2 regions of the Thalassotalea agarivorans genome follow, and region 2 is predicted to be linked to the other one. Evidence: predicted binding sites of a transcription regulator. Region 2 holds the regulator's gene; the other holds the start of a gene.
The links. The regulator NrdR, encoded in region 2, represses ribonucleotide reductase genes. The targets are predictions, from matches to a motif close to AAACACNANATNTNGTGTTT.

Region 1 (15,806 bases), 1.1 Mb from region 2:
AAGACGACTGTAAAGGCGGTTTCTTGTTAGACGGTTTTCCTCGCACAATCCCACAAGCGGATGCGATGAAAGAAAATGGTATTGACGTAGACTACGTCATTGAATTTGATGTACCAGACCAAGTTATCGTTGACCGTATGGGCGGCCGTCGTGTTCACCCTGCATCAGGTCGCGTATACCACGTTGTTTACAATCCACCGCAAGTGGAAGGAAAAGACAACGAAACTGGCGAAGACTTAGTTATTCGCCCAGATGATGAAGAAGCAACAGTACGTAAACGTTTAGGTATTTATCACGAGCAAACAAAGCCGCTTGTTGATTATTATCAAGCAGAAGCTAGCGCAGGCAACTGCACTTACTTAACGCTTGATGGCACACAAGCAGTTGATGCTGTTAGTGCAACGTTAGCTGAAAAATTAGGGTAAGCATTACCTTATAGAAAAGCCCGTTGATGAAGTTCAACGGGCTTTTTTTTGCCTGAAACTTGTCTCTATTACAGAATGTTTTTCTCTATTGTGATACCTAACCGCTTTGCTAACCGGACTAAGTTGGCGCGATCTACATTGAGGTGTCTTGCCGCTTTGCTCCAATTACCCTCGTGCACAACCAGTGCTTGCTTGACCAATTTTCTTTGATATTCATTCATGGCATTGCGCAAATCAAGGGGTGTTTGTGATTGCGGTAAATATGGCTCTGTATTTGCGCTAATCTCATGTGCATTTGCAGTGGCAGTTTCAGTAGCTGGGAGTAGGGATAAATCATCGCCATCTTTTAAATCGATAGTAACAATATGGTCGTGGCGTTGTTGCATCGGTACCTTCGCACAGGCTTTTAACGCGGCACGTGTTAGAAAATGCTCCAATTCTCTCACATTACCAGGCCAATTGTAGCTGGCTAGATTTTCACTCAATGCAGGCGATACTTTCAATTGATTCACACCGAGCTTTCTGCTGGCGCGTTCGATAAAGAATCCCGTTAATAGGTTTATATCTCCTTCGCGCTCTCGTAAGGGTGGCACAGCGATAGGGTATACATTTAATCTGTGGTATAAATCGGCGCGAAACCGTCCCTTGTTAACTTCTTCTTTTAGATCGCGATTAGTCGCGGCAATCACGCGCACATTTACCCTAATGATATTGTCTTGACCCACGGGCTGTATTTCATTGCTTTGCAGTGCTCTAAGCAACTTGCTTTGTGTTGATAAGGGGAGTTCGCCTACTTCATCTAAAAACAGCGTACCGCCGTCAGCAATTAAGAATTTACCCGCTCGTTTGGACTCGGCGCCTGTAAACGCACCTTTAACATGACCAAATAGTTCACTTTCCACTAAATTTTCAGGCAGCGCAGCGCAATTAACATAGATCATTGCTTGTTCGTAGCGATCAGATTGTTGGTGAATACTATGGGCGACTAATTCCTTACCGGTGCCACTTTCACCTTCTATCAGTACAGAGTAGTTTGAGGGGGCAACTAAACTAATGTCGTGTTTTAGCTTTTTAATCGCCGAGCTTTGGCCAATAATCTCCATAAAACTGCCAGAGAGGTTAGGTTCGTTGAGCGCTTTCATCACCGCTTTGGCATGATTCACGTTTTCTTGTAACGACTCCATAGTAAGCGAGGAATGTAAACTTATAGACGCCATAGAGGCTATTAAGGCGAGCGAACGCGAAGATAATTGGTCAAACACTGCAGGGGTTAAACTGTCTAGTGTTAATACACCGATTAATTGCTCGCTAAAGTACAAAGGAATACCCATGCAGGCGTGTACAGGTAAATCACCTTCCATAGCGGTTAAAAGACCATCATAAGGATCTGGCATGTCTGAATCAGCGGGGAAACGAACGGCTTGGTCAGCATTGCAAATCGCTTCAAACCTTGGGTGCTGGTCAATATGAAAGCGTCTGCCAATAGTTTCCTTGGCTAACCCTTGTTGAGCCAAAGGTTGCAAATAGTCACCTTTATAGGCAAGTAACACGATAGCGTCACAGGTGATCATCTTTCTAATGGCGGTCAGCAGGTCGTCATAACGGTGATCGGTTGCCACACTTTGTGCTAATGCGATAGATAGCTCTAATAGTTGGGTATTGTTCAAGTTATTCATTTCGACACCTATTCATATCGCAAAACCAGTTCATAATGACTTATTGTAGTCTTTATGACTCGGTTATCAAGTGTGTCTAATTGACATATTTTGCTGGCTTTATTTTGTGTTTTTGTTTTATATCAATAACTTAAAGTTTTGGCACTGTTCTTGATTATACAAAGCAGACAAAAATTTTAGTTGGAATAATGATGTACACAAACTTTGTATTAGCAAACACCCAAGGCTACGATAACTCACAGTTAAACTTTCAAAAATGCATTATTGGCGGTAATTGGACGATGATCGTATCGTTTTCTATCGCATTGATATGTTTGATGGTTACCTTTCAATTTGAACAGCACTTTACGCTTCATACGCAAATTTTTGCTCATATCGCGACAATACTATTCGCGGGTCTATTTAAGATAGGTTATGTTCTGCGTTGCGTTGGTGTTCATGGCCTTGGCTACAAAGTGTTTTAATCCTTTGCCGTTTGACTTAAGCGGGCGAATACATAGCCACCGGTAGCGCCGGCAATTAACTGCGCGTAAAAGCCCCAGCCGCGAGCACCGGCAATTATGTGAATGTTCATTAATGATTCGATGGCCAGTAATACTAAGGTAAAGGCAACGACTCCTGCTAGCACGTGCAGCGAGATGCGATAATGCGTTAGTTTTTTTGCAAGCAGGCTGGCAACCAAAAAGGCGATAAGACAAGCAATAGCGATAATTACGCCATAGGTTGGTAAAAGCCCTAGCCAATCTTCAAAGGTTAAACTTAACCTGTCGTTAATGCCCACAACGACACCTACTTTCACCAATTGATTGACAACATATTGGCTATGGAACAAGCTAGCTAATGTAAACGTTAATAACCAAGAAACTAAAAATGGAGGAAGGTAACGTGTCAAAAATTGCATGGCTAGATCAACTAAAAGGAGTTCGTTTTACTTACCCTATCAAAGGCGCTAAGGGTAAACAACACCTGCCTTGGTTTGCTGTTGCTTTGTTCACGGCTTTTTCTTTTAACGCGATTGCTGAGTCACCGGTAGATTCTTACAAGGTAACAACCATAGCAACCGGCTTACAGTCGCCGTGGAGCATGGTGCAACTGCCAGGCGGTGCATGGATTATCACCGAACGAGATGGCCATGTGGTCTTGGTTAAAGGCGCAAAACAAACCCGTTTGAATTTGGATTTGGACGGACTTTATCTGGCGGGACAGGGTGGTTTGCTCGATATTGTATTGTCACCGCAATATGCCCAAACAAAAGAGATCTTTTTTACCTATGCGCAAGGGGAACTAGCGGCTAATCGCTTAGTGATTGCCAAAGCGGTATTTGATGGAGATAAATTTTCTTCGCCGACAATTGTGTATAAAGTTGCCACGGATAAAAATACGCCACAACATTATGCGGGAAGAGCACTGTTTCTGCCTGACGGAAGTTTACTGTTTAGTAGTGGCGACGGTTTTGATTTTAGAGAGCAAGCGCAAGTGCTGACAAGCCAGCTAGGTAAGCTGTTAAGAATTAACGCCGATGGCAGCATTCCAGAAGATAATCCTTTCGAAAATGAGCAGAATAAAGCGGCGCAAGCTGTTTATTCTTTGGGGCATCGCAATACTCAAGGCTTAGTGTATGACTACGATAGTAAAATGATTGTGAGTCATGAACACGGTCCAGCTGGCGGAGACGAGTTAAACTATATTAGTGCAGGCAAAAATTACGGATGGCCGGTAATTACCTATGGTAAAGACTATTCACAAGCGAGAATTTCACCATTTACAGACTATCAGGGCATGGAAAAACCCGTTATTGACTGGACACCATCAATAGCGCCTTCGGGCATGGCATACTATGGCTCTGTTCAGCAGCAATTCCCCGCGCTGAAACGACATGTATTAATTACCACCTTAGTTGACAAAAAGCTTTATGCGGTTGATTTAGACAGCAAAGCGCTTACCCAAACACATGTGTTTCCTGAAGTGTCAGGACGTTTGAGAGACGTATACATCACACAAGATTCGAGTATAGCGGTATTAGGAGACGGCAAGGATGCAACTTTGCAGCTGATTTCAGCGGATAATTAATTTTGTAAGTTGCTGATTTGTTATAGACACAAATGGTGTTTGTTGAAGAGAGTGATTAGCATTATTCTCAATAAAAAATATGTAATTTTACTCTCTTCAATATTAGCTCAATCTTAAGCAGGTAATACCTTCTTATAAGGTTTTACGATAACGTGCTGATAAACACCTGCTTCAATGTAAGGGTCGGCGTCCGCCCAGGATTGTGCACTTTCAAGGGAATCAAATTCCGCAATAACTACAGAGCCGGTAAAGCCTGCATCGCCAGGGTTTTCCGCGTCAATTGCAGGGCAGGGACCAGCAACTAATAAACGCCCTTGTGCTTGCAGATCTTTTAAGCGAGCGATGTGTTTATCTCTTACTGTCATACGCAGTGCCAAACTATCTTCTACGTCTTGGCTAAAAATTACGTAAAGCATGATTATTCCTTGTTTTCTGAAGATTCTTCTTCTGGACGAATGTATTTGTATAGATTAACGATAGTAAAGATTAAACCGACAAACATGAGTATGGTTAAACCGAACACTTTGTATTGTACCCAGGTTTCTTGGTCGAAGTTGTAAGCGACATAGATATTTGAGCCAGCGAAAAATAGGAAATAGCCCACCCAAGCATAATTAAGCTTTCGCCAAACTTGTTGCGGTGCATCAAACGCTTCTTCTAGGATTTTCTTGAGTAAATTTTGGTTCAGAACTTTGTCATATATTAAAAGTGCTGCGGCGAACAGAAGATAGACGATGGTCACCTTCCATTTTAAAAACAAATCGTTTTGCAAAAAGATGGTTAAGCCACCAAAGCCAGCCATTAGCCCAAACAACACCAAATGTTTTTTAGGAACAGGTTGCTTTCTAACAACAAAATAAAGCACTTGAAGTGCTGAGCAGACAATTAACGCGGCAGTTGCCCAATAAATATCAACAAATTTATATACCACAAAGAAAATAATGAGTGGCAAAAACTCTAATAATGCTTCCATTTGAAGGCTCTTGTTTATTCAAAGTGGTTTGATTGTATAGGAGGGAAAGGGGAGATGAAAGCGGCAAACTCATTAAAATTAAAAAGTCGGTTGATATTCAACAACCGACTTCTCTAAGTCCTAAAGCCCTAAAGCCCTAAAGCCTGTTGCTCGTGCTACGCTTCATAACCAAACGGATCGTCAATGGAATGTGAAGGCTCAGTAAACCACTTAGGGCCGTTGTCCGTCATATAAAAATGATCTTCTAAACGAATACCAAACTCGCCCGGCAAAACGAGCATCGGTTCATTTGAAAAGGACATCCCTTTAGCCAAAGGTGTTCTGTCACTGCGCACTAAATAAGGCCACTCGTGAATATCTAGGCCGATACCGTGTCCCGTACGGTGAGGGCAACCTGGTGTTTGATAGTCTGGCCCCATGCCACGCTCCGCTAGAAGATTACGGGCGGCTACGTCTACGTCGCCACATGGAACGCCAATTTGTGCCGCTGAAAACGCCGCCGCTTGCGCATCTTTTTCAACTTGCCACATATCACGTTGTCGCTGGTTAGGCTCGCCAAATACATAGGTACGAGTAATATCAGAGTTATATCCTTCTAACTGACAACCTGTATCGATTAACACCACCTCATTTTTTTCGAGTGTTTTTGGGTTTGCTACGCCATGCGGATAAGAAGAGTCTTCACCAAACAGTACAATACAAAAATAAGAACCTGCACTTGCGCCCACGCGCTTATGTGCTTCGTTGATAAACTGTGTAACTTCTTGCGTACTAATACCTTCGCGCAAAATACGGGCTGCCGCTTTATGTACTTCTAATGTCATATCTTTTGCGCGCTGAAGGAGGGCTATTTCAGCGTCTGACTTTTGTGTTCTGCAGCCTGCTGTCACAGGTTTTGCGTCGACCAACTGGTATTGTGACGCGTGTTCATTGATACCATTTGCAATGAAAAATGCAGTTGATTCATCTAACGCTATTTTTCCTTCGCTAATGCCCATGTTTTGCAGCGCGTTGATAAACAGTAAATAAGGGCTTTCGTGTTCTTGCCATGCATTTACTTCGCCTTTAATCGTCATATATTGATTGAGGGTATTTACTTCAAAATAAGGTGCAATATATTCAATCTTGCCCTGCTGAGGAATGATCGCGCCAACCATGCGTTCACTTGCGTACCACTTAGTACCGGTAAAGTAATACAAATTAGTACCTGCATTGATATAGGTTGCGGCAATATCATGTTTTGTCATCAAGGCTTGCGCCTTTTCAATGCGTGCGTTGAATTCCTGTGCAGAAATGGGAGAGATCCCTGCGGTCATATCAGTTAATTTAGCTAATTCTTGCTCTGCAGTTGAGCCACCAACACCTATTGTCATGTTACATCCAAGCGTAAATATTCAATTGATATACAATATACACTGATACTAAGGGAGGTAAAAGAGGAAATCTTGTGTTTTCACGTGTTATTTTAAACACAATGCTAAGGGCTAAGGGCTAAGGGCTAAGGGCTAAGGGCTAAGGGCTAAGGGCTAAGGGCTAAGGGCTAAGGGCTAAGGGCTACTCTATTTCGATTTCGATATGGGTAACGGGTATGCAGCAACAAGGCAATATTTCACCTTCACCAACATAAGCGAGCGGTTCGCCATTAGGGTAGGCGACTTGCCCACGTTTCAAGGTTGCGCGACATACGCCACAAAAGCCATCGCGGCAGTGATAAGGCGCGTCAATTTTGTGTTTTTCTAGTGCAACTAGGAGGGTTTTATCTTCTGGGGTAAAAGGGATTTTTTGACCGTCGATAACAACGGCTTTGCGCTCATCTTTTTGCGCATCCTTGGCTGAAGAAGTAGGAAGCTCCATGCGCTATATCCTTAGCGCATGAAGCGAAATGTGAAACGACTAGAGATCGAAGTCATCAAAGTCGTCACTCGATACACTAGAGTCTACTTGACCTACTAGGTAGCTCGAAATCTCAGTTTCTTGTGGTGCAACTTGAACGTTGTCACTTGAAAGGTAAGCGTTAATCCATGGTAGTGGGTTCGCTTTAACATCAAACGGCGCGTCAAAACCAATCGCTGCCATACGTTGATTAGAAATATACTCAATGTATTGCTTTAAGATTTCAGCGTTCAAACCAATCATTGAACCGTCTTTAAACAAATATTCAGCCCATTCTTTTTCTTGTTCTACAACATCTAAAAAGACCTGCTTACCTTGCTCGGCAAGTTGCTGTGAAATCTGAGTCATTTCATCGTCATCTTGACCATTGCGCCACAAGTTAAGAATGGTTTGTGTGCCCGTTAGATGCAAGGCTTCGTCACGTGCGATCAACTTGATAATTTTCGCGTTACCTTCAAGCAATTCACGCTCCGCAAAGGCAAATGAACAAGCAAAGCTCACGTAAAAACGAATCGCTTCTAGGGCATTAACACTGCATATGGCGAGGTAAAGTAACTCTTTTAGCTTGCGCTCAGACACTTCAACTATTTCGCCATTAATCTCATAACTGCCTTCGCCTTGTGTTTGGAAAAGCTGAGTGGCCAAAATAACTTGGTCAAAATACTTAGCAATGCTGCTAGCGCGATTTAAGATTGCCGGGTTGACGACGATATCATCAAACACTTCACTTGGATCAGAAAACAAGTTTCTCAAAATATGGGTATAAGAGCGTGAATGAATTGTTTCACTAAACGCCCATGTTTCAATCCACGTTTCTAATTCAGGTAAAGAAACCAAAGGCAGTAACACAGCATTAACTGAACGCGCCGCCATTGAATCAAGCAGTGTTTGATATTTTAGGTTTGAAATAAAAATGTGCTGCTCTGACGGCGTTAAGCTCTGCCAGTCAGCTCTATCCTTAGATACGTCAACTTCCTCTGGACGCCAAAAGAAGGATAATTGTTTCTCGATCAAACGTTCAAAGTTACTAAATTTTTGTTGGTCGTAACGGCTAACATTAACGCTTTGGCCAAAAAACATCGGTTCTTTAAGCGCGTCATTAGCGGTTTGATTAAACGTTGTATATGTCATTTTTGCTCCTGAAAAAGCTGCACCTAGTGCAGCTTTTCGTATGCGTTAGTTATATCTTACAAGCACCGCCTTCACAGCCATCATCGATGTCTGTTTGGCTATCGTCAGCACCATCGCGAGTATTATGGTAATACAAGGTTTTTACACCTAGCTTATATGCTTTAAGAATATCTTTTAGAATTTGTTTCACCGGTACTTTACCGCCTTCAAACTTGGCTGGGTCGTAGTTGGTGTTTGCAGAAATTGTTTGGTCAACAAACTTTTGCATAATACCAACAAGCTCTAAATAGCCGTCGTTAGAAGGGATATTCCAAAGTAACTCATAGTTGTCTTTTAACTTTTTGTACTCAGGAACAACCTGCTTTAACACACCGTCTTTACTAGCTTTTACACTAATATGACCGCGCGGTGGCTCAATACCATTCGTTGCATTTGAAATTTGGGAGGAGGTCTCAGATGGCATTAGCGCCGATACCGTAGAGTTACGAATACCATGCTCTTTAATGCTGGCTCTTAAGCCTTCCCAGTCAAGATGTAATGGTTCACCAGTAATTTTGTCGATCTCTTTCTTGTATGTATCTACAGGTAAAAGACCTTGTGATAAACGTGTTTCATTAAACAGTGGGCAAGGGCCCATTTCTTTTGCCAATTCGTTTGACGCTTTCATCAAGTAGTATTGAATGGCTTCAAACGTTCTGTGCGTTAAGTTGTTGGCACTGCCATTTGAGTAGTACACACCATTTTTAGCGAGATAGTAGGCGTAGTTAATGACACCTATACCTAACGTTCTGCGTCCCATTGTAGCGGTATGTGCAGCGGGTACTGGGTAGTCTTGATAATCAAGCAAGCTATCTAATGCACGCACCGCTAAATCAGCTAAACCTTCTAGTTCGTCTAAGCTCTCAATTGCGCCTAAGTTAAACGCTGAAAGCGTACACAGTGCAATTTCACCATCAGGATCGTTAACATCCTTCAGCGGCTTAGTTGGTAGCGCTATTTCTAAACAAAGGTTACTTTGACGAATAGGGGCCACTTCTGGGTTGAACGGGCTATGCGTGTTGCAGTGGTCAACATTCTGCAAGTAGATACGGCCAGTACTTGCACGCTCTTGCGCAAACAAGGTAAAGATTTCAATCGCTTTAATACGTTTCTTACGAATGCTGTCATCCGCTTCATACTGTTTGTAAAGCGTGTCGAATTTATCTTGGTCTTCAAAGAATGCATCATATAAGCCAGGCACATCGCTCGGGCTAAACAAGGTAATGTCTTCGCCTTTGATCAAACGCTGATACATGGTTTTATTGAACTGTACGCCGTAATCTAGATGGCGAACACGGTTCTCTTCAACACCTCGGTTGTTTTTCAACACTAATAAGCTTTCAACTTCTAAATGCCACAGCGGGTAGTAAAGGGTTGCAGCGCCACCACGCACACCACCTTGTGAACAGCTTTTAACAGCCGTTTGAAAGTGCTTATAAAATGGAATACAGCCAGTGTGGAATGCTTCACCGTTTCTAATACTGCTACCTAAAGCGCGAATGCGGCCAGCATTAATACCAATGCCTGCACGTTGTGATACGTATTTAACAATCGCACTTGATGTTGCATTGATAGAATCTAAGCTGTCACCAGTTTCAATTAATACGCAAGATGAAAATTGGCGTGTCGGTGTACGTACACCCGCCATAATTGGCGTAGGTAATGAAATCTTGAACGTAGAGATAGCGTCGTAAAAACCTTTTACGTAATCCATACGTGTATCTTTTGGATACTTCGCAAACAAACATGCCGCTACAAGTACATATAAAAACTGAGCGCTTTCGTAAATTTCACCAGTAACACGGTTTTGAACAAGGTATTTACCTTCTAATTGCTTAACCGCGGCATAACTAAAGGTGAGGTCGCGACTATGGTCGATAAACGCGTCCATTTGCTCAAATTCTTCTTGGCTATAATCTTCTGCCAAATGCTCATCATACTTGCCTTCTTTCACTAGCTTGTTGACATGATCAAACAGCGTTGGTGGCTCAAATTGGCCATAGGCTTTTTTGCGTAGATGAAAAATAGATAATCGGGCAGACAAGTACTGATAATCTGGCGTTTCTTCCGAAATCAGGTCAGCGGCTGCTTTGATAATAGTTTCATGAATATCTTCGGTTTTTATACCGTCATAAAACTGAATGTGAGATTTAAGTTCCACCTGCGATACGGAAACATCGTCTAGGCCTTTGGCTGCCCATGTAATAACGCGGTGGATTTTTTCGAGGTCAATTGGCTCTTTTTCGCCATTTCTTTTTGTAACAAAAAGATTGCTGTTCATAGCGGTCCCGTAATTACCTATTTATGTTTAGTGTCCCTGAAAACATAAATGTACATATCTTGTGTAAGCGCTGCACAACATATGCACAATATCTAGGGGTTTAGTTATTCTTTAATCACAAGATAATGAGGTTTGGGTACTATTGCAAGCACTAAAAATTATGATCGAAAGGGGTCTCTTCTACGAAGAAAATTCTAGGTTAGTAACAACTAACCTAGGAGTGTTATTGAACTTAGTATTTAATAAATAACAAGGTTTTTTTAAGGTTAAATTTTGGCTATAGAATAAATTTTATTAAAGTTTTACGTCATTTATTTCATTTTGTAATAAAGAAAATTTAGTGTTTTAAATTCAATAACTTGAAAAATCGGCTAATCCTTGAACAATTTTACTTAGTCAAAAAAAGCGTTTTAATTGCCACCATTTAAGCTGCCTATTTTTGGTGCAGTATTGGTACAAAATTTGGTATTTATTTGTCTAAAATTGCTTCGTGCAACTACAGTAATGCTATATCACTCAAAGCGGAGTAGACATGACTAAGCCAATTGTTGCAGATAATAAACCGATTAGCGTTGAATTGAAGAAGGATGAAACTTACTATTTTTGCGCGTGCGGTAAAAGTAAAAACCAGCCTTTTTGCGACGGCTCTCACGCGGGAACATCGTTTAAGCCAAAGTCATTTGTTGCAGATGCGGATGACACAGCTTATCTCTGCCAATGCAAATATTCCGCAAACACGCCTTTTTGTGATGGCAGCCACAAGCAGTTTACGGCACAAGATGTCGGTAAAGAGGGGCCTGAACTTAGCACGTCAAATACGGACCAACCTCAAGTTCAGGCGACCAAAGAAGAACCAACCGTTGCCTTTATTCATCAGCTCGCGCGAGAAGGCTTATCTAAAATGGGGCATCACGGGCCAATGACCTCAATGGGAGTGCCTAGACATAAACTGCCACATTGGGATGATATTCAAATCATGACCGCGCAATTGGCAACTAAACCCCTGCAGGAAAATGTGCCAGTAAAGAGTGAGCTTATTATCGGCCCCAATGCGCAAAAACCGCTTAAATTGAGTATGCCATTGTTTGTTTCCGACATGAGCTTTGGCGCACTATCGGAAGAGGCGAAACTTGCTATGGCTAAAGGCGCTGAAGCGGCAGGAACCGGCATATGCTCGGGAGAGGGAGGCATGCTCCCTGAAGAACAGCAAGCAAACTCTCACTATTTCTACGAACTTGCCAGTGCTAAATTTGGTTTTGATGAGCAAAAATTAAAACATGTACAGGCCTTTCATTTTAAAGGTGGACAAGGCGCTAAAACAGGCACAGGAGGGCATCTGCCCGGTAATAAAAATAAAGGAAAAATATCTCAAGTCAGAGGTATTCCTGAAGGGCAAGCCGCGATTTCGCCGCCTACCTTTGCAGATTTAGTCACGGTCGATGATTTTAGACGACAGGCAGATAGAGTGAGAGAAGTCACTGGCGGAATACCAATAGGCTTTAAACTTAGCGCAAACCATATTGAAGCAGACATCCAATTTGCATTAGATGCCAGTGCAGACTACATCATTTTAGATGGTCGTGGCGGTGGCACAGGTGCAGCGCCAGAAATGTTCAGAGACCACATTAGTGTGCCTACCATTCCCGCGCTAGCCCGCGCGAGAAAATACCTTGACGAAGTGGGTAAATCGGGTGATGTAACGCTTATTATCACCGGAGGGCTGCGTGTACCCATTGATTTTGTTAAAGCATTAGCACTGGGCGCTGATGGTATAGCGGTGTCGAACAGTGCTATGCAATCGATTGGTTGCGTTGCTGCCAGAATGTGTAATACCAACAATTGCCCAGCGGGCATTGCTACTCAAAAAGAAGATTTAAGACAGCGTTTGAATGTAGACAAATCTGCGCAGCAACTGGCTAATTTCTTCAATGCTTCGAATGAGCTGATGCAGGTGATGGCAAGAGCATGTGGACATGACTCGCTTTCTGGTTTTAACCAAAACGATTTAGCGACATGGCGACATTACATGGCGCAGCTAACAGGAATAAAATATGCGGGAATAGGCGGTCTGTAAAGACCGCTCAAATCGTTTATAGCTTCTTAAACGCTAAAATATAGTTAACGTCCAAAGAATCATTTAACTTATGATTTTGTGTTAGCGGATTGTATTGAATACCTGCGCTGTCGATACACTTAAGCCCTGCAGCTTCTGCCCACTGAATCAGTGTTGAAGGTCGGATGAACTTGTCGTGATCGTGTGTACCATTTGGTACCAGTTTGAGCACTTTTTCTGCTGCAACAATGGCAAGTAAGTATGATTGAATCGTTTTGTTCAGCGTAGAAAAGAATGCATAGCCCCCTGGCTTTGTCATATCGGCACAGGCTTGCACAATTGAGGCTGGATCTGGCACATGCTCAAGCATTTCCATGCAAGTAACAATATCAAATGCCGCCATATTTTGCTGCGCCATATCTTCAGCTGGAATGCGCTGATAGTCCACTTCTACACCAGCTTCTAAGGCATGTAATTTGGCTACATTGAGTGGCTCTTGGCCCATGTCAATGCCGGTAACCTTGGCACCTAAGCGCGCTAAGCTTTCAGATAAAATACCACCACCACAGCCTACATCTATGGTTTTTTTACCAAACACATCTTTAACATGCTGAATGATAAATTGCTGCCTAAGTGGATTGATTTGATGCAGGGGTTTGAAATCACCTTCAAGGTCCCACCATTGATGAGCAACCTCTTCAAATTTGGCGATTTCGTCTAAGTTAACATTAGTTTGCTGCGACATAGTTCAACGTTAATAATTTCTAGAATTACTAAGATTTTAAACTAATGTCGCAGTGATTACATCTGCTAACTTGCAATTGAGAACTGTTTTGTTGGCATAGCGCGTTCGCCAAGCACATTGAGCATTTTTACTCGGCCTTCAAACACGGCGATAATCGACTTACCTTGTTTAAATGATTTTGGCAGAATGACGCGACCACCATTAACTTGAATGCCAGAAATGGTTTGACTCGACAATTGCAGGGCATTTTCTTCAAAGAAAAACACCGTGACACTTTTTTGAGAAATCTTATCCATCACTTACTCCAAATGTTTGTGCTAGTGGGGTAAGTGTAAATCTCATGTTAATAAAATAATGTAGGGAAGTCGTTGAAATTTGTTACTTTTTGTACAGCTTAATAAGGGAGGTTTAGTTGATTTTTGTGCATGCAAATGTAACGAGCTATTCGTTATCTTCCATTATCAATAAGCTCTTGAAAGCTCCCGAAAATTTTTACTAATAACATTGAATGAATTTTACATTTAACCTTGTGCGCTAATCGTGTTATAACCAGTACATAAAGAATTAACATATTTTTTACAACTGCCTGATTATATTGGTATATAGTTAAATAAGCTGTCCTAAATTCTTTCCTGTTTTGAAGGGGCGTTATGAAAGGTGTTTTAGCAAAGTCTGTATTAATAGTTATTGAAGATGTGGCGTGGCTAGTAACTGAAGACGGTGAATGGTTACAATTAGATGATGCGGCTTTCAATGACGCTATTGAACAAGGTGTCGAACAAGTCTACTTCACCCGAGAAGATTTGGTATACGATCAGGAAACACCATACCTGCCTATTTTGGGGCAAGTGGTTGCAGTACCTTACGCTGTAGTATCTTCAATTTCGCAAGATGAAATAGATGTATTATCACCTATTACCGAAAAAGATAACGTAGAATACCCCCCAGAAAAAACTTACTTATCAACCCAGCAATGGGAGAACGAGCAGCAATCCGTTGCCGAATCACCGGAATCGTCACAACAACAGCAAGCTAATAATGGACAGTCCGCCACATTAGATGACGGTTTGTCACTATTTTTTCGTGTCATTAAATATCCCGGCGCATACGAAATCGTGCGCTCAGGTTTTGATACTACGGGATTCATAACTGATACGTCACCTCGCGAAATTCCCTCTTATTTGCTTGATGACGATGGCGGCGCGACCGACTTATCTATTCAAATTTTAGACGGGGGTGATGAGCTTATTAATCGCGCAGAAACTCCGTCAATTGGTCTTTCAGGTGAAGCGTCCGGCGTACCAGATGGCTTTGAATTAGCTATTTTATTAGTCGATAGTGCTGGCAATACGCTGTCCTTGTCGGCGATGGCACAAGACGAATTATGGCAACTTGATAATGTTGATGTATCAAGCTTTGTTGATGGGCCTATTAGCGCGCAAATAGCGTTATCAGCGGATCAAGTGGCTACCTCAACCGTTGAAGATACATCAGTTATCGATACGATGGCTGAAGTAGCGTTGCAAGTAACCGCAACCTGTACAGACCAAGGACAAACATTCGCTCTTACCGGCACAGTATCGGAAGTAGAAGATGGGCAACCAGCTACTGTTATCATATCTGATACTGGCGGCAATCAATCGTCGTATGATGTTGTAGTAAACGGTGGGCAATTTGTTATCGACCCGCTAGACACCACACCATTTATCGATGGCAATCTTACCGCCGACGTTACCGTATTTGATATTGCAGGCAACGAGGCAATAACGCAGTCGGACTTCACCTTAGATACAACGGCCATTCTCTCGTTAACGATAGATCAGACAGACGATTCAATCATCAACGCCGAAGAATCTAGCAGAGTTAATTTATCTGGCACCGTTGAAAACGTGGAAGATGGTCAAACGATAAACGTTACCTTGACCGATGTGAACGGCCAACAACTTCAAACCTCTGCTGTTGTATCAGGCGAAACCTGGCAAATAAATGCAATTGATATATCAGCGTTTGCTGACGGCGAGTTTACTGCAGCTGCGACAGTAGAAGATTTACAATGTAATGTCGCGCAAACGCAAGCAACCGCAGAAATAGATAACATCGCAGATCTATCTATCAATGTGTCGGCGGAATGTACCGATGTCGGCGAGAGATTTACCCTGTCAGGCGCGGTAACTGATATTGAAGACGGCGATATTGTTACGCTTACACTAACAGATAGTGTAGGTGCGACTGAAACAGTAACAGCTACGGTTATAGGTGGAATGTGGCAAACCGAGCCTTTAGATCTCACCAGTTTAGCCGATGGCAATGTTACTGCAAGCGCTGTAGTGAGTGACAATGCAGGTAACGAAGCAACCATAGCACAAGATTTTGACCTTGATTTAATTGCAGCTATTGACCTGTCAATTGAATCTGGTGGCGACGGTATTCTTAATCAGAAAGAAGTTGGATTAACCACGATTAAAGGATCTGTTTCTGATATTGAAAACGGTCAAACGGTTCAAATTACGGTTACTGATA
Region 2 (15,806 bases):
TATCTTCTTCTGACTCAACTTTAGACAATATCGCCTTAACTGTCGGCTTTTTAGAAATCACGCCGCAGTATTCAGGAATAGTTTTAGCAAAATCTTCCGTGCCAATATCGCGCGCAATATCAATGATTTCTTGTTTGTCATACGCGGTAAGTGGACGTAACACTAAAGTTTCAGTAACGCGATCAATCACGTTTAAGTTAGTTAACGTTTGGCTAGATACCTGACCTAGACTTTCACCTGTTACTAATGACTGAATGCCAGCTTTTTCAGCAATCTTACTAGCTGCTCTAAACATCATGCGTTTAAGCACAACGCCCATTTGGCCATTTTCAACTTTCTCTAAAATCTCGGCAACGACAGGTTCAAAGTCAACAGCATAAAACTTCACTCGATGTGACGCGCCAAACTTATCCCAAAGATAGTAGCTTACTTCTTTTACGCCCACTTCATGCGCGCTGCCACCCAAATTAAAGAAACAAAAGTGAGTGCGAGCACCCTTGCGAATCATTTGATAGCTAGACACACCTGAATCAAAACCACCAGACATTAGTGACAACACATCTTCTTGTGTTGCAATAGGAAAACCACCTAAGCCTTTATGTAGCTCGGTGATGATGAATAGTTTGTCTTTTTTGATTTCCAAGCGAATCGTCACGTCTGGATTTTTCAATTTAACACGCGCACTTTCAACCGATTGATTTAGCCCGCCACCAACATATTGCTCAGCTTTGATAGAGTTAAAATCATGATCGCCACTACGTTTTATACGTACACAAAAACTCTTATTTTCAATTGTTTTTGCGTGTACCGCTAACGTTTGTTTAAACACATCGTCGAGGTCTGTAAAAGTAGACTGCTTAACTTCAATAAACTGTGGAATACCTGGAATGCACTTGAGTGTTTCAATTAATTTAGTACGATTCTCTGCCGATTCGTCTGCCGTATTTACTTCGATTGAATCCCAATGCATTGCTGTTTTAACTTGCGGGTCTACGCGGCGCAAAACGTTCTTGATATTGGATTCCAATATCTTAGTAAAACGTTTACGAACCGGACGACTTTTAATCGTAATTTCTGCCTGCAATTTAACAATAAACTTCATTGGGTCTCTACTCTGTATTAAATTCGCGCGGATTATACACTAATGCGGTTAAAATGTGGTAAATTGTTGCCCCATTAGTAACACTCAATAACAACTTAACCGATCATCGCGACACGATCAGCGGACAAATAACCAAAATGACAACTAAAAAAGATGAAAATATGTCGTTTGAAACGGCATTATCTTCCTTAGAAAACATAGTGCAACAACTAGAAAAAGGCGACCTGCCGCTTGAGCAGGCGATGGCACTTTTTGAGCAAGGACTGGCGCTAAGCAAAACAACCCAACAAACGTTGCAGCAAGCCGAACAAAAGATAAAAGTGCTGATGGACAAGCATCAAGACGCACCTTTACAAGATTTTGAGTTAACGCAGGACGATCAATAGTGAAGACACTCGCTAATCTTGCGACCTATCAACAAAGAAGCAACCAATTTCTACAACAGGCGATTAGCAACCTAGCTATTACCGACAAAAAGCTACTCGAAGCTATGGAATATGCCTTGCTCATTGGCGGAAAGCGTATGCGTCCATTTTTAGCGTATACAACGGGTGAAGTTTTTGGCGCAAACTTAGAAGATATCGACGCGATTGCAGCGGCAATAGAGTGCATACACGCCTATTCACTTATCCATGACGACTTACCGGCGATGGATGATGATGATTTACGCCGAGGCAAACCTACCTGTCACATTGCTTTTGATGAAGCCACCGCAATTCTAGCAGGTGATGCACTGCAAACTCTGGCCTTTGACTTACTGGCTAACCATCCATTTAAAGCCGTTACAAGCGCCGAACAAGTTCAGTTAATCAGTATGCTAGCAAAAGCTTCTGGCTATCAAGGTATGTGTGGTGGTCAAGCGATGGATCTTAGCGCAACCAATAGCCGTATATCGTTAGAGCAGTTAGAACATATCCATGCGTTAAAAACAGGAGCGTTGCTTAAGGCTTCCATGTTAATGGCTTTAAAATGTACTAAAGTTGAAGCGAGCGCATACAATACTTGCGAACGCTTTGCCCATTTAATTGGACTAGCTTACCAAGTGCAAGACGATATAATCGATGTTACATCTACCGATGAAGAATTAGGAAAACCTGCTGGATCCGACGTTGCTGCAAACAAAAGTACCTATCCTGCATTACTTGGTTTACAAAAATCAAAAGAAAAAGCTGACCAGTTATACAGTGAAGCACTTCAAGCATTAGACAGTTTGCCTTACAATACGCAAAATTTAGCAGACTTTGCCACGTTTATCGTCAAACGTGTGAGCTAAACAAGAGAATTTATTAAGGTTTATATGACAATTAATCTTGCGGATTACCCGCTGATTGCCAATATTGACAGCCCAGATGATTTGCGCGCGTTGTCGCAAGACAAGTTGGAGCAAGCAAGTAATGAGCTGCGCCAGTATCTACTTGATTCTGTCAGTAAAAGTAGTGGCCATTTTGCATCTGGCCTAGGGACTATTGAACTAACAGTAGCCTTGCACTATGTGTATAACACACCATTTGACCAACTAATATGGGATGTTGGCCATCAAGCCTACCCGCACAAAATTTTAACGGGCCGCAGAGATCAATTACATACTATCCGTCAAAAAGAAGGCTTACACCCGTTCCCTTGGCGTGAAGAAAGTGAATACGACGTGCTTAGCGTTGGTCACTCAAGTACTTCAATATCAGCTGCTTTAGGTTTAGCTGTGGCAGCCGAAAAAGAAGCGAAAGATCGTAAAGTGGTTGCTGTTATTGGCGATGGTGCAATGACAGCAGGTATGGCATTTGAAGCGCTAAATCATGCTGGTGATATTAAAAAAGATATGTTGGTTGTTCTCAACGACAATGAAATGTCGATTTCAGAAAATGTCGGTGCACTAAACAATCACTTTGCCAAGATGCTTTCTGGTAGCTTGTTTCACGGTTTTAGAGAAGGCAGTAAGGCCATTCTTAAAACGATTCCGCCAATCAAAGAATTTGCGTCTCGTGCCGAAGAGCACTTAAAAGGTATGGTTGTACCTAGCACCTTTTTTGAAGAGCTAGGTTTTAATTATATCGGCCCAATCGACGGTCACGACGTCAATGGTTTAGTCGACACTATCCGCAATATGCGTAACCTTAAAGGTCCGCAAATACTGCATGTGGTGACTAAAAAAGGAAAAGGGTACGAACAAGCAGAGCAAGATCCAATCAAGTACCATGCGGTACCAAAATTTGATCCAAGCGAAACTACCCTGCCTAAATCAGCACCTAGTGTACCGACCTATTCAGCCGTATTTGGCGACTGGTTATGTAAAACCGCTGAACAAGATGAACAATTAGCGGCTATTACGCCTGCGATGCGTGAAGGCTCTGGTATGGTGGAGTTTAGCAAGCGCTTTCCAGATAAATATTTTGACGTTGCCATTGCTGAGCAGCATGCTGTCACCTTCGCAGCTGGCTTAGCGATCGGTGGACACAATACCGTTGTCGCTATCTACTCAAGTTTCTTGCAACGAGGTTATGATCAGCTTATCCATGATATTGCTATTCAAAATCTACCGGTATTGTTTGCAATCGACCGCGCCGGCATTGTTGGTGCTGATGGACCAACACACCAAGGTGCGTTTGATTTAAGTTATATGCGCTGTATTCCAAACCTGGTTATCATGACACCCGCTAATGAACGCGAATGTCAGCTAATGTTGACCACTGGCCATAGGTTAAATCAGCCGGCAGCAGTGCGATACCCAAGAGGCAACGGTGAAGGTATAGATTTACCAGCAATCAACGAAACTATTGAAGTGGGTAAAGCCAACGTTATTAGAACAGGTAAAGACGTCGCCATACTTAGCTTTGGCACTATGCTTTCTGCCGCTAGCGAGGCAGCAGATGCACTAGATGCAACCTTGGTTGATATGCGATTTGTTAAGCCGCTGGACGAAGCATTGTTAGCGACCTTTGCTACACAGTACAACACCATAGTAACAGTGGAAGACAATGCTATTGCTGGTGGCGCGGGTTCAGCCGTGGGTGAATTCTTAGCGAGCCAAAAATATGATGGCGCTTTGCTTCACATTGGCTTACCTGATGAATTTATCAAACACGGTACGCAAGCTGAAATTCATCACGAACTTGGTACGGATGGTAAAGGAATATTGGCCAAGATTAAGGCCTTTATTGGATAACGATTTGATGCTTATCAAATTGAAAACAAAAAAGGCGCCGTTGGCGCCTTTTTTTATTCGTTTATGTATTCGACAACTTCAAGGCCAAATCCAGACAACGAATGATATTTAGTTTGTGAGCTTAGCAAGCGCATTTTACCAACGCCCAAATTCGAAAGAATTTGTGAACCAACACCTACGTTGCGCGAGCCAACATGGCGCTTAACTTCTTTTACTGTTTCACCTGCGTCAAGCTTAGCGTATTTCTCTACTTGCGCGATTAACTCAAGCGGCGACTCATGTTTACCCAATAGCACAAGTACTCCGCCCTCTTCACCAATGCGCTGAAGTGCATCAGAAATTGGCCATTTATTAACGCTTTCACGGTGACTATGCAGCAGATCTCTAAATGTGTTTTCTAAGTGCACACGCACGAGGACCGGAGTCTCTGGATTTACTTCACCTTTGGTTAAAGCAAAGTGCGCCATACCATCGATAGTGTCCTTAAATACCGTTAAATCAAAATCACCATAAGCGGTTGGTAGCTTACACTGAGAAATTCGCTCAATTGTTGTTTCTGTAGCATTACGGTGTTCGATCAAATCCGCGATTGTACCCATTTTGATGCCATGCTTTTTCGCGATAACTTCCAAGTCTGGACGTCGCGCCATGGTGCCATCTTCATTAAGAATTTCGACAATAACTGCGGCAGGTTCAAGCCCTGCTAATCTCGCTAAATCAACACCCGCTTCTGTATGCCCTGCACGGTTTAACACACCACCGTCTTTCGCCATTAATGGAAAAATATGACCTGGCTGTACAACCGAGTGTTTGTTAGCGTTTTTTGCCACCGCAGCTAACACAGTTGTTGCTCTATCTGCTGCTGAAATGCCCGTAGTAACGCCTTCGGCCGCCTCTATTGAAACCGTAAAGTTAGTGGTAAATTGGGCGTCATTCTTATCTACCATCAAAGGCAAATCAAGTTGCTTACAACGGTCTATCGTCATAGGCATACAAATAAGTCCGCGCCCATGTGTCGCCATAAAGTTGATTGCCTCAGGCGTAACCAACTCTGCCGCCATAATAAAATCGCCTTCATTTTCACGATCTTCATCATCCATTAAGATGACCATCTTGCCTGCGGCAATGTCTTCAATGAGTTCTTGTGGCGTATTTAATTGCATAGTTACCTCAAATTAACGAATGAAGCCCGCTTTCGCTAGCGTTGCTTCAGTAATACTATTGTGTTGTTGTGGCATATCTTTGCCAGCAAATTGCAAAAGACGATGTGTGTAGCGAGCAATCACATCGATCTCTAAATTGACGGTGTCGCCCGTCTTGTAATGACTAATGATGGTTTCAGCTGCAGTATGTGGCACGATAGTCAGTCTAAATTGTGCAGATTCTACGCTGTTGACTGTTAAACTAACACCATCGATAGTGACACTGCCTTTTTCAGCGATAAAAGGTGCAATGTCTGCGCCCATCTCAATCCAGTATTGACTGCTGTTGCCCGTATGTTCAATCGCTTGAATTTTAGCAACCGTATCAACATGCCCCGACACCATATGCCCACCAAAACGGGTGGTTGGTAACATGGCTTTTTCTAAATTAATTCGCTGGCCAATGTTGTAATGTTGCCAGTTAGTACGGGATAGTGTTTCTGCCGATATATCTGCGCTAAAGCTCTTTTTGTCAAACGCAACCACGGTTAAACACACGCCGTTGCTCGCGATTGAGTCACCGAGTTTTACATCGGACATATCCAATTGATTAACAGCGATGGTAACGCGAGCGCCATCAGCTTGTGGGCTGATTTGGGTAACTTCACCAACAGACTCAATTATTCCTGTAAACATACTTCTACTTTTCTATTGAAAGGGTTAAACGTAAATCGTTGCCAACTTGCCTAACATCTTTAAAGGTAAGTTTGCTTGCTTGCGCAAGTGTAGTCACACTCGGCATATTAACCAAACTTTTTGCTTCATTACCCAATAACATAGGTGCTTGATATAGCACTAATTCATCGACTAAGTGCCGCTCGATAAAAGCGCCACAGAGTGTTGCGCCCGCTTCTATCAATATGTCATTCAACCCTCTAGCTGCGAGCGTATCGAGAACAAAAGCCAAATCAATTTTGTGCCCACTTTGGCTCTCTACCGTCGGGCATTCTATGTGCTCGACAAAATCAGGCCATTGTACCTTATTTACCGGCCCTTTGGTGAAAACCAAGACTGGTGCTTTGTCACTAAATATTGCCAAATCAGGCGTAAGCCTTTGCTGAGAATCAATGACGATACGAATTGGCTGGCGAATCTCAGGCAAAGGATAGTCGTTATCGGCTAATTGCTCCTTTCTTACGGACATTCGCGCATTATCGGTGATAACCGAATCTGCACCTGTAATAATCGCGCAACTTTGAGCACGTAATCGCTGAACATCTTGGCGACTATTTTCTGATGTAATCCACTGACTTTCACCAGAAGCCATGGCGGTTTTACCATCAAGACTCGCCGCTAACTTGCAGCGAACGTACGGGCGTTTTTGCTCCATCAAAGTAATAAAGCCAGGGTTAAGCGCTTTCGCTTCATCGCCTAATAACCCTGCGCTGCAGGCTATGCCCGCGGTTTTTAACATCGCAATACCATTACCTGCAACGGTTGGGTTTGGATCAACCATGGCACATATTACTTTAGATACCTGCGCATCAATCAATGCTTTGGCACAGGGTGGAGTGCGCCCATAATGGCTGCAAGGTTCAAGCGTGACATACACAGTTGCACCTTTTGCAAGTGCTTTAGCCTGTGCAAGCGCATTAACTTCGGCGTGACCTTCTCCTGCTTTGCGGTGATAACCTTCACCCACAACTTCGCCATTATTCACGATGACACAGCCCACTCTGGGATTAGGCGACGTGGTATAAAGACCTCGCTTAGCTAGGGCAATTGCTCGCGTCATATAATGGTAGTCTTGTGAGCTATATTCACGCACGATTATTCACCTAATTTTGCGATTTCTTCGCCAAACTCTTTGATATCTTCAAAAGAGCGATACACTGAGGCAAATCGAATGTAGGCAACCTTATCCAATGCTTTAAGTTGCTCCATAATCAAGTTACCCAACATTTCGCTAGATACTTCCCGCTCACCCGTGGCTCGCAATTGAGACTGTACCTTGTTCACCGCTAATTCGGTTTCTTCTAAGCTGACGGGACGCTTTTCTAACGCACGAAGCAAGCCAGAACGCATTTTTTCTTCATTGAAGGGTTCACGAGAACCATCTCTTTTGATGATGCGCGGCATCACTAATTCAGCAGATTCAAAGGTGGTGAATCTTTCATGGCATTCATTGCATTCTCGGCGACGACGCACTTGATGCCCGTCAGAGACTAATCGAGAGTCGATAACTTTAGTGTCGTTTGCTGTGCAAAAAGGACAATACATAGATAATCCAGATAGAAAAATGGCCGCTAATTTGCGGCCATTTTAAACTAAAATTTGATAAATATCTTTATCTTATGCGTAAACAGGGAAGCGAGAACAAAGTTCTGTCACTTTCGCTTTTACTTCTTCGATAACAGCTTCATTTTCGATGTCATCTAAAATGTCACAAATCCAACCGGTTAATGCTTTAGTTTCTTCAAGACCAAAACCACGGCGAGTGATCGCTGGTGTACCTAAACGCAGACCAGACGTTACAAAAGGAGAACGAGGATCGTTAGGTACCGAGTTTTTGTTTACAGTAATGTGCGCTCTACCTAGTGCAGCGTCTGCATCTTTACCTGTAATATCTTTGTCGATAAGGTCTAGCAATAGTAAGTGATTGTCAGTACCGTTAGATACGACTTTATAACCACGCTCTTGCAGTACAGCAACCATCGCTTTTGCATTGTCTAAAACGTTTTGCTGGTAAGTTTTAAACTCTGGTGCCAATGCTTCTTTAAACGCAACAGCTTTTGCTGCAATAACGTGCATCAATGGGCCGCCTTGACCACCTGGGAATACAGCTGAATTTAATTTCTTGTAGATGTCCTCATCACCACATGCAGACACAATCAAACCACCACGAGGGCCAGCTAGTGTTTTGTGTGTTGTTGTTGTAACAACATGAGCGTGTGGTACTGGATTTGGATACAAGCCAGCAGCAATAAGACCGGCAACGTGAGCCATATCAACCATGAAGTACGCACCAACACTGTCTGCGATTTTACGCATACGTGCCCAGTCAACGATACCAGAGTAGGCTGAAAAGCCACCGATAATCATTTCTGGCTTGTGCTCTTGTGCTAAACGCTCTACTTCGTCGTAGTCGATTTCACCTGTTTCAGGGTGAAGACCATATTGAATTGCTTCGTACAATTTACCTGAAAAGTTAACATGTGAACCATGCGTTAAGTGACCACCGTGCGCTAAGCTCATACCAAGTACTTTTGCACCTGGTGTAACTAATGCTTGAAAAACTGCGGCATTAGCTTGTGAACCAGCATGTGGTTGTACGTTTGCATATTCAGCGCCGAACAATTCTTTCGCGCGTTCAATTGCAAGTTGCTCTGCAACATCTACATACTCACAACCGCCGTAATAACGCTTTCCAGGGTAACCTTCAGCATATTTGTTTGTTAACTGTGAACCCTGCGCTTCTAGCACGCGTGGGCTACAATAGTTTTCAGACGCAATAAGCTCTACGTGCGCTTCTTGGCGGGCAACTTCTTTTTCCATTGCTGCAAAAAGTTCAGCATCGTAATCAGCAATATTCATATCGCGTTTCAACATGGTAATTCCTCAAAATTGGTGGCTAAAGACAGGCTTTAGACTTTAAATTTAGGTAGTGTAAATCGAATAAAATTTCTGCGCGCTATTTTGCCTCAATAGGCGCTATTTGTATACGACAATTGTGTTATCCCTTAGCTTATTTTTACATAAACCGACTAGGAAAATACACGACTCACTCAAGCAGTTTCGCACAAAAGACAGTAAAAATCCAACAAGATAGAATTATAAACAATAAAATAAAACAAATATGAAATTTAATTCAATTTATAGGCGCGTAAACAAAAATAAAGGCGGATTGTCCGCCTTTATTTAAAACATTGCTTTGTAGATTAACTCAATGCCAAAACTGTTTTTTCTGAGGTGAGCTTTTTCGCCATCGTTTGTACGAGTACCACCGTCATAACTAGGGTAACAACCCCTGTAAAAAAGAGCATTTCCATATTAATCGGTACAGCCTTAAACAGATCTTCCATCAATAAATATTGTCCCGATATTGGTGCCCATTCCAACCATTTTGGCTTGTCTTGAATAAAGGTTAAGGCAGCCGGTATTAGGGCCGGTAGAATAATGATCATAGAGACTGTTGATTGCGCTTCTTTAAAGCTTTTTGCTTGAAATGCAAAAAATAACTGTAAGGCGCTAGCAAACAAACAAATTGGCAACAACAAAGCGACCAATACAGCAATGGTATAACCGTCAAGTGTAAAGGTTGCGCCAATGGTGGTTAAGTCGATAAAACTCACCGCAACACTAGTGAGCACCAACGTAAGTACTACACCGATGACCGCAATTAAACTGGCACAGCTTAGTTTGGCCAATACGATGTTTAGAGTTTTCACTGGTTGACATAAAATCACCTCTAACACATTGCGCTCTCTTTCTCCGGCACTTGAGTCAATAGCGACACTCAGGCCCGACATGAAAGCAGCCATAAGCAAATAGATGCCTAACAACATTGAGATAAACATCGCATTGGAACTTGGCACCGCTTCATCAAACTCAATCAAATTGATTGGTTGCATCAACTTCACGTCAATACCGCGCACCATCATGCGACGATAACCTATATTGCGAGAATAGCCATTAATGGTATTTTTTATTCGGCGCAGAGGCGAGCGCAATGCATTGTCGCTATAGTCAGCAGATAAAGTCATTTTAATTTGTTTACCTGCGACCATATCTTCAGCAAAAGACTCAGGAATCGTTAATCTTACATCACGTTCTTGCCACAAAGTTTGTTTATCTTGTGGCACATCACTAAGCAACAAAATATTTTCTTTCGCCATTGCTTCAATCAGCTTTGGTGCATACTCGGCGCCCGTAACATTAATAAAGATATCAGGCTTTTCAACAGCTTCCTTTATCGCCATTTTTGAGATGGCAAAAATCATCACAGGCGCCATTAACGCCAGCATCAAGGCCGCAGCAAGTGCTCTTTTGTCTCGAAAGGCTTCTTTTAGCTCTTTAAACAGTAACGCGTTAAATTGCATCATGCTGCTATCCCCTCATCTGAACCAATAATTTTCACAAACGCTTCTTCTAAATGTGTTTCGCCAGCAAGTTTACACAATTCTTCCGGTGTTCCTTGCGCCGCAAGTTTGCCGTTGGCAACGATGATCACGCGATCACACAATGCTGCAACTTCTTGCATCACATGAGAGGAAAACAAAATGCAATGGCCATGTTCTTTAAACTTAGAAAGGTAGTTTCTTAATACGCGCGTACTCATCACATCGAGGCCTCGCGTTGGTTCATCTAACACAAAATTTTGCGGTTTGTGCACAAGCGCCTGTGCTAATGTTACCTTCATGCGCTGCCCTTGTGAGAAGCCTTGTGTTTTTCTGTGCGCAAGTTCTTCCATTTCTAAATCAGCAATCACGCGCTCAATCGCTTCTTTTTTTGTTTTACCAGATAAGCCTTGAATACTGGCAAAATAATCAATCTGTTCATATGCAGTTAAGCGTTCAAATAAGCCGAATTTATCAGGAAAAATTCCCAAACGCTTGCGCACGTCTAACGGCTGCTTGGCGACATCAATACCGTCCACGGTGGTAATGCCTTGGTCGGCCTTTAACAATCCATAAATAGTGCGCAAACACGTTGTTTTACCTGCGCCATTTGGGCCTAAAAGGCCCGTGATTTCACCGTCTTTTGCGGTAAACGACAAACCATCGAGAGCTTTCAATGATTTAAACGATTTGTGTAAATTGTTTACTTCGATCATTTTTATTCCTTATAAATCACTGTTTAAGCTAGTCATGAAGCTAGGTTTTTCGATGAGCGCTAAACAACTTTCATCAAGTGCTTTAGGATCTTGCTCTTTAACAAACTGGGCGACTAAATCTGACGCACAAGTGCTCATTGCAACCGTATGAGATGCATGTTCAAGCACGATATGTTTATTGTTTGGCAAAGTCTTTGCTGGAAAATCGCCATTAGACGGAGGTGTTACTGGGTCTAAATTTCCAGATAAAATAAGCGTTGGAATGTTTGCAGTGACTGGTTCATAAAATGCCTCATCCACCTGATATTTCGGCCAAACTGAACAAGCAACGTTAAACGCGGAGTGGCTATCATCTTGACCAAAGGTGTTATCAGCATCAGTTGTCTTCATTTGCTCTGTGACTCTAGGCAAATCTTCACTGCACACTATGTTAAAGGTTAAACCGACATACATGCCTAACCCTTCAGCCGACTGAGCAACAAGGCCTGCTAAAGGCAAGTAATTGCCCTGTGCTGCTTGGCTAATAATTAGCGGCACCATATATCTGCCACGAGTTGAATATAGTTGCAGTCTCACCGTACTAATTAAGCGAGATTTACTGATCACAAAACGCGTAGGTGTGCCCAGTGTTGGATGCGGAATCGTCACTTCAATCGGGCTTTCTTTAAGTGCTGCAACAACGGCATCAAAGTCGCCCCTTAGGTTAGGAAAAGCGTTATTACAGGCGGCATCTTCTTTACAGTGTTTAAGTAGCAAATCAAATGAACGTGATGCACTTTGACCAAATAAACCAATAGGTACTTCAACAGGCCCTACACTGTCGAGCGTTACCGTTTGCAGTGACTCGGGAAATAGCCTCATATAAACCAATGCGGCGCGGGTGCCATAAGAGCCACCATAAATGTGCACTTTTTCATGGCCTAATGCGGCGCGTACTGCGTCAAAATCTCGAATAGCATTTTCCGAGGTGTAATGACTTAAATCAGACGGCAGGGCATCAAGACATTGTTGAATTTCAGTGGTCGTTAGATTTTCAGGAATGAGGATATAAGGGTCAAGTTCGATATTTTCTAAACAAGCTAGCGGTGAAGACCTACCTGTGCCACGTTGATCCACTAAGATAATATCGCGCGTTTTACGGATATCATAAAAAACACGATTAATCATTGGTGATAATTCAGCAGCGGCTTGCCCTGGACCACCTGCTAGAAACATTAATGGCTCGTTATATTGACTATTGTCGATCGCCGGTAACACCGCAAAATTTATTTCGAGTGTCTCACCATCTTTTTGTGCGTAGTCTTGCGGAACCGTAAGGCTGCCACATTGGACTTTAGCCTTGATACCCTCAATGTGGCACGCTTCGACTGGAGATTGCTGTGCATGACTGAGATGAGAAAAAATGCTCGCGATTGAAAAGATAATCGCCCCTTTTATTTTCATTTATTTCGTCCTTTTGATGTGGGAGCAACCATCTTATATCGCTACATTTTTTTTACAATTAAAAAAGCCCGATTTTATCTCGGGCTTTTGTAAAGTTTGTGCGCGCCATACTAACTGCGCTGATAAACACAAAATCTTAAATTGTAAGCATTCTTTTCGTCAGCAGTAAACGGTGTTTCTTCAATCAACTGCCATTGCTGCGCTGTATCATAGGCTGGAAATTGTGTATCCCCTTCAATAGTCGCTTCTATATGGGTAACATAAAGTTTATCTGCGCTCGGTAAGCAATGTGCGTAAATTGCACCACCACCTATCACCATAATCTCTTCTACATCACCGGCCTGTTGCAACGCTTGATCGATTGAATTAACCACGGTAACACCATCAACCGCGTAATTAGGATCGCGCGTGATCACAATGTTTTGGCGACCTGGTAAAGGGCGACCTATCGACTCATATGTCTTACGTCCCATTACCACAGGCTTACCTAACGTTGTTTTCTTAAAATAGGCCAAATCGGCGGGTAAATGCCATGGCATATCGTTGTCTTTACCAATAATACGATTATCAGCGTGGGCAACAATCATCGACAGTATGGTCATATTAATTCTCTTCTGGGCTTCGGGCTTCGGGCTTCGGGCTTCGGGCTTCGGGCTTCGGGCTTCGGGCTTCGGGCTTCGGGCTTCGGGCTTCGGGCTTCGGGCTTCGGGCTTCGGGCTTCGGGCTTCGGGCTTCGGGCTTCGGCTATAGGTTAATTTGTTAGTCGCATTAGTCAATCATTTTATGGTCTGAAATAGCTAAAAATACGCGTCTTTAAATCGCCCATATTGAAAATAGGCCCATTGCCCAACGCGGCGAAATGCGGGGAGTGGAAAATGGGGTAAAGGGGTTTGGTATAAAGGAATATTAGGCACCGCACTTCCTGCGACTTTATCCGCTAAGCGTTTGCCTGCTTGGCAGGTAAAGCTCACACCGCTACCGCAGTATCCGGTGGCGTAAAATACATTGTTTTCCGCATTTTGGTAAACATGCGGAATTTCATCTAATGCGACTGAAATCCACCCTGCCCACGCATAATCTACGCTAACATGTTTTAGCGAAGGATAACTTGATTTTAATACCGCTAATAAACGCTCTGCATAGTAAGGATCTTCTGCGCTTTTTCCTGTGATAGCGCCGCGACCGCCAAACAGAATCCGCTTGTCTGGTAGCTTTCGGTAGTAATATTTTAAAGCCCTCGTATCCATGATCACTTGGTTAGTTTGCAATTGACAAAGCGACAGCTCTTGGTCTGTTAGTGGCCGCGTGACTATCACTTGAGATAACACAGGTAGCGTTTTGTTGTTAAGCACAGGGTGCAAGCCTTTTGGCGTATAACCATTACTTGCCAATACTATTTTTTTGGCGCGAATATTGCCCTGTGGCGTATGTACTATATGGCCGTGGTTTTGTTTCTCAATTGAAAGCGCAGGTGTGTCGCTATAGATAGAGACATTTACTTGGCTTAATAGGTCTTTGTAACCAAGCGCGAGTTTAATTGGGTTTAAACCATAGCCCTTAGCAAACCTGATTGCCCCATAAGCATTTTGATCGGCTGCGTACTGCTGGTGCAACTGATCTCGCGAAAGAATGTCTACATCAACATTGAACATCTTTTTTTGAAGTTCAGCCTGCGCTTTCAACTGCTCAAAGTAACGCGGCCTATGAGCAAGCTTTAAATAGCCTGGTGATTGTTGCTCGCAGTCGATGCCGCGCGCTATAAGTTGATTTAAACGTTCTACGCCTTCAAGCATTTCAGCGTGCACCGCACGCATGGTGTCTTCGCCCCATTGCTGCTGCATTTGCGAGAAGCTTTTTCGCCCCGATGAATGAAGCACAAAACCAGCGTTACGACTGCTGCACCCCCACGCAACACTATTAGCGTCTATCACAGTCGCTTCAATATGATGTTGTTCTGCCAAATGCAGCGCACATGACATACCGGTATAACCGGCGCCAATAATTAATACGTCGGTTGAGATATCTGTTGCTAATGGTTTGGTGCGTAGCTGCGCTGAAGGCACTGTAGATGCCCAATAGCTATCGGCGAGCGGTTGCTTATTGGCTAGTTTTGATGTGGTTAAGGGGTCGTACAAAGCGAGTTCTAATTAAAGAAAGTGTAGACTCATTCTATTAAATTTTAATCGCAATTGGTATTATCCATCGTGTTTTTCAGTTAGGTAATCACAACATGCAAAAGACCATTGAATATCGTCAAATGGAGCCAGAAGATTTTGAACGCGTTATCGCGCTTGGGAACTTTGTCCATGGCGATGGCTACTTAACCAAAGAAAATTTAGCTAGTTGGTACACTAAAGGAATTAAGAATGATATCAATGCCAATTTTGTAGCGTACGATCAGGATAAGCTGGTTGGATTTCGAATAACCTACGCAAATGAGCAATGGCATATCGATAACTGGAATACACCGGACCTATGGCAAGTAGAGCCGCAACATGTCGCCTATTTTAAATGTGCGACCGTTGATTCATCTTATCGCGGATATGGCTTGGGCAAATCTTTGCTTAATGCCTCAATTGATCAACTAAAACTACAAGGAGCGCAAGCTGGTGTTGCGCATTTGTGGAAACAAAGTCCGAACAATAGCGCTGTTGCTTACTTTGAGCGCTGCGGCGGTAAACATGTTAAATCACACCCAGATAAATGGCGAGAAGACGCACTAGCTGGATACGAATGCATCTTGTGCGGATTTGATTGTCACTGCGAAGCCGCGGAAATGATTATTTATTTCTAATATTTGGGGTCAGAACATGTTCTGACCCCAGCTGTTCTAACTCACTTATCGAATAAGAAAATCACCTTTAATTTTTCTAGAAACAAGCCTTAGGCCGCAGCTTATAGGTGCTTTATTCTATTGATTCAGAATTGTATAGATTATATTTGGGGTCAGAACATGTTCTGACCCCAAATGTTTTGGTTAACCGAATAGTTTGAACAGTTTGCCTTTTTTAGGCGGGTTGCCAGATAAAGCGTCGAAGTCGGATAATGTTGGGTACTCGATAGCAATGTTGTGGTTTTCAAAGTCACCTGTCGCAGGATTGAACTTATAGCCTTTGCCCCATTGTT

Region 1: a site for NrdR is predicted at 10,570-10,589, ahead of nrdA (class 1a ribonucleoside-diphosphate reductase subunit alpha). Genes of this name have one in related genera too.

The regions. Positions count from the first base shown of each region.
Region 1 covers NZ_AP027363.1:1,915,773-1,931,578, reverse strand. The annotation lists gene adk (adenylate kinase) at 1-425, shown strand, start outside; gene norR (nitric oxide reductase transcriptional regulator NorR) at 494-2,101, opposite strand; gene QUD85_RS08990 (hypothetical protein) at 2,290-2,565, shown strand; gene QUD85_RS08985 (hypothetical protein) at 2,562-3,002, opposite strand; gene QUD85_RS08980 (PQQ-dependent sugar dehydrogenase) at 2,987-4,171, shown strand; gene QUD85_RS08975 (YciI family protein) at 4,285-4,587, opposite strand; gene QUD85_RS08970 (septation protein A) at 4,590-5,144, opposite strand; gene QUD85_RS08965 (M24 family metallopeptidase) at 5,300-6,517, opposite strand; gene yfaE (class I ribonucleotide reductase maintenance protein YfaE) at 6,699-6,998, opposite strand; gene nrdB (class Ia ribonucleoside-diphosphate reductase subunit beta) at 7,038-8,168, opposite strand; gene nrdA (class 1a ribonucleoside-diphosphate reductase subunit alpha) at 8,218-10,488, opposite strand; gene QUD85_RS08945 (glutamate synthase-related protein) at 11,021-12,562, shown strand; gene ubiG (bifunctional 2-polyprenyl-6-hydroxyphenol methylase/3-demethylubiquinol 3-O-methyltransferase UbiG) at 12,579-13,286, opposite strand; gene QUD85_RS08935 (TIGR02922 family protein) at 13,352-13,582, opposite strand; gene QUD85_RS08930 (T1SS-143 repeat domain-containing protein) at 13,937-15,806, shown strand, end outside.
Region 2 covers NZ_AP027363.1:771,976-787,781, reverse strand. The annotation lists gene thiI (tRNA uracil 4-sulfurtransferase ThiI) at 1-1,102, opposite strand, end outside; gene xseB (exodeoxyribonuclease VII small subunit) at 1,240-1,488, shown strand; gene ispA ((2E,6E)-farnesyl diphosphate synthase) at 1,488-2,375, shown strand; gene dxs (1-deoxy-D-xylulose-5-phosphate synthase) at 2,400-4,262, shown strand; gene ribBA (bifunctional 3,4-dihydroxy-2-butanone-4-phosphate synthase/GTP cyclohydrolase II) at 4,316-5,425, opposite strand; gene QUD85_RS03620 (riboflavin synthase) at 5,438-6,100, opposite strand; gene ribD (bifunctional diaminohydroxyphosphoribosylaminopyrimidine deaminase/5-amino-6-(5-phosphoribosylamino)uracil reductase RibD) at 6,105-7,232, opposite strand; gene nrdR (transcriptional regulator NrdR) at 7,235-7,684, opposite strand; gene glyA (serine hydroxymethyltransferase) at 7,757-9,013, opposite strand; gene QUD85_RS03600 (ABC transporter permease) at 9,343-10,506, opposite strand; gene QUD85_RS03595 (ABC transporter ATP-binding protein) at 10,503-11,237, opposite strand; gene QUD85_RS03590 (alpha/beta fold hydrolase) at 11,247-12,680, opposite strand; gene folA (type 3 dihydrofolate reductase) at 12,791-13,282, opposite strand; gene QUD85_RS03580 (NAD(P)/FAD-dependent oxidoreductase) at 13,478-14,815, opposite strand; gene QUD85_RS03575 (GNAT family N-acetyltransferase) at 14,911-15,474, shown strand; gene QUD85_RS03570 (aminotransferase class V-fold PLP-dependent enzyme) at 15,658-15,806, opposite strand, start outside.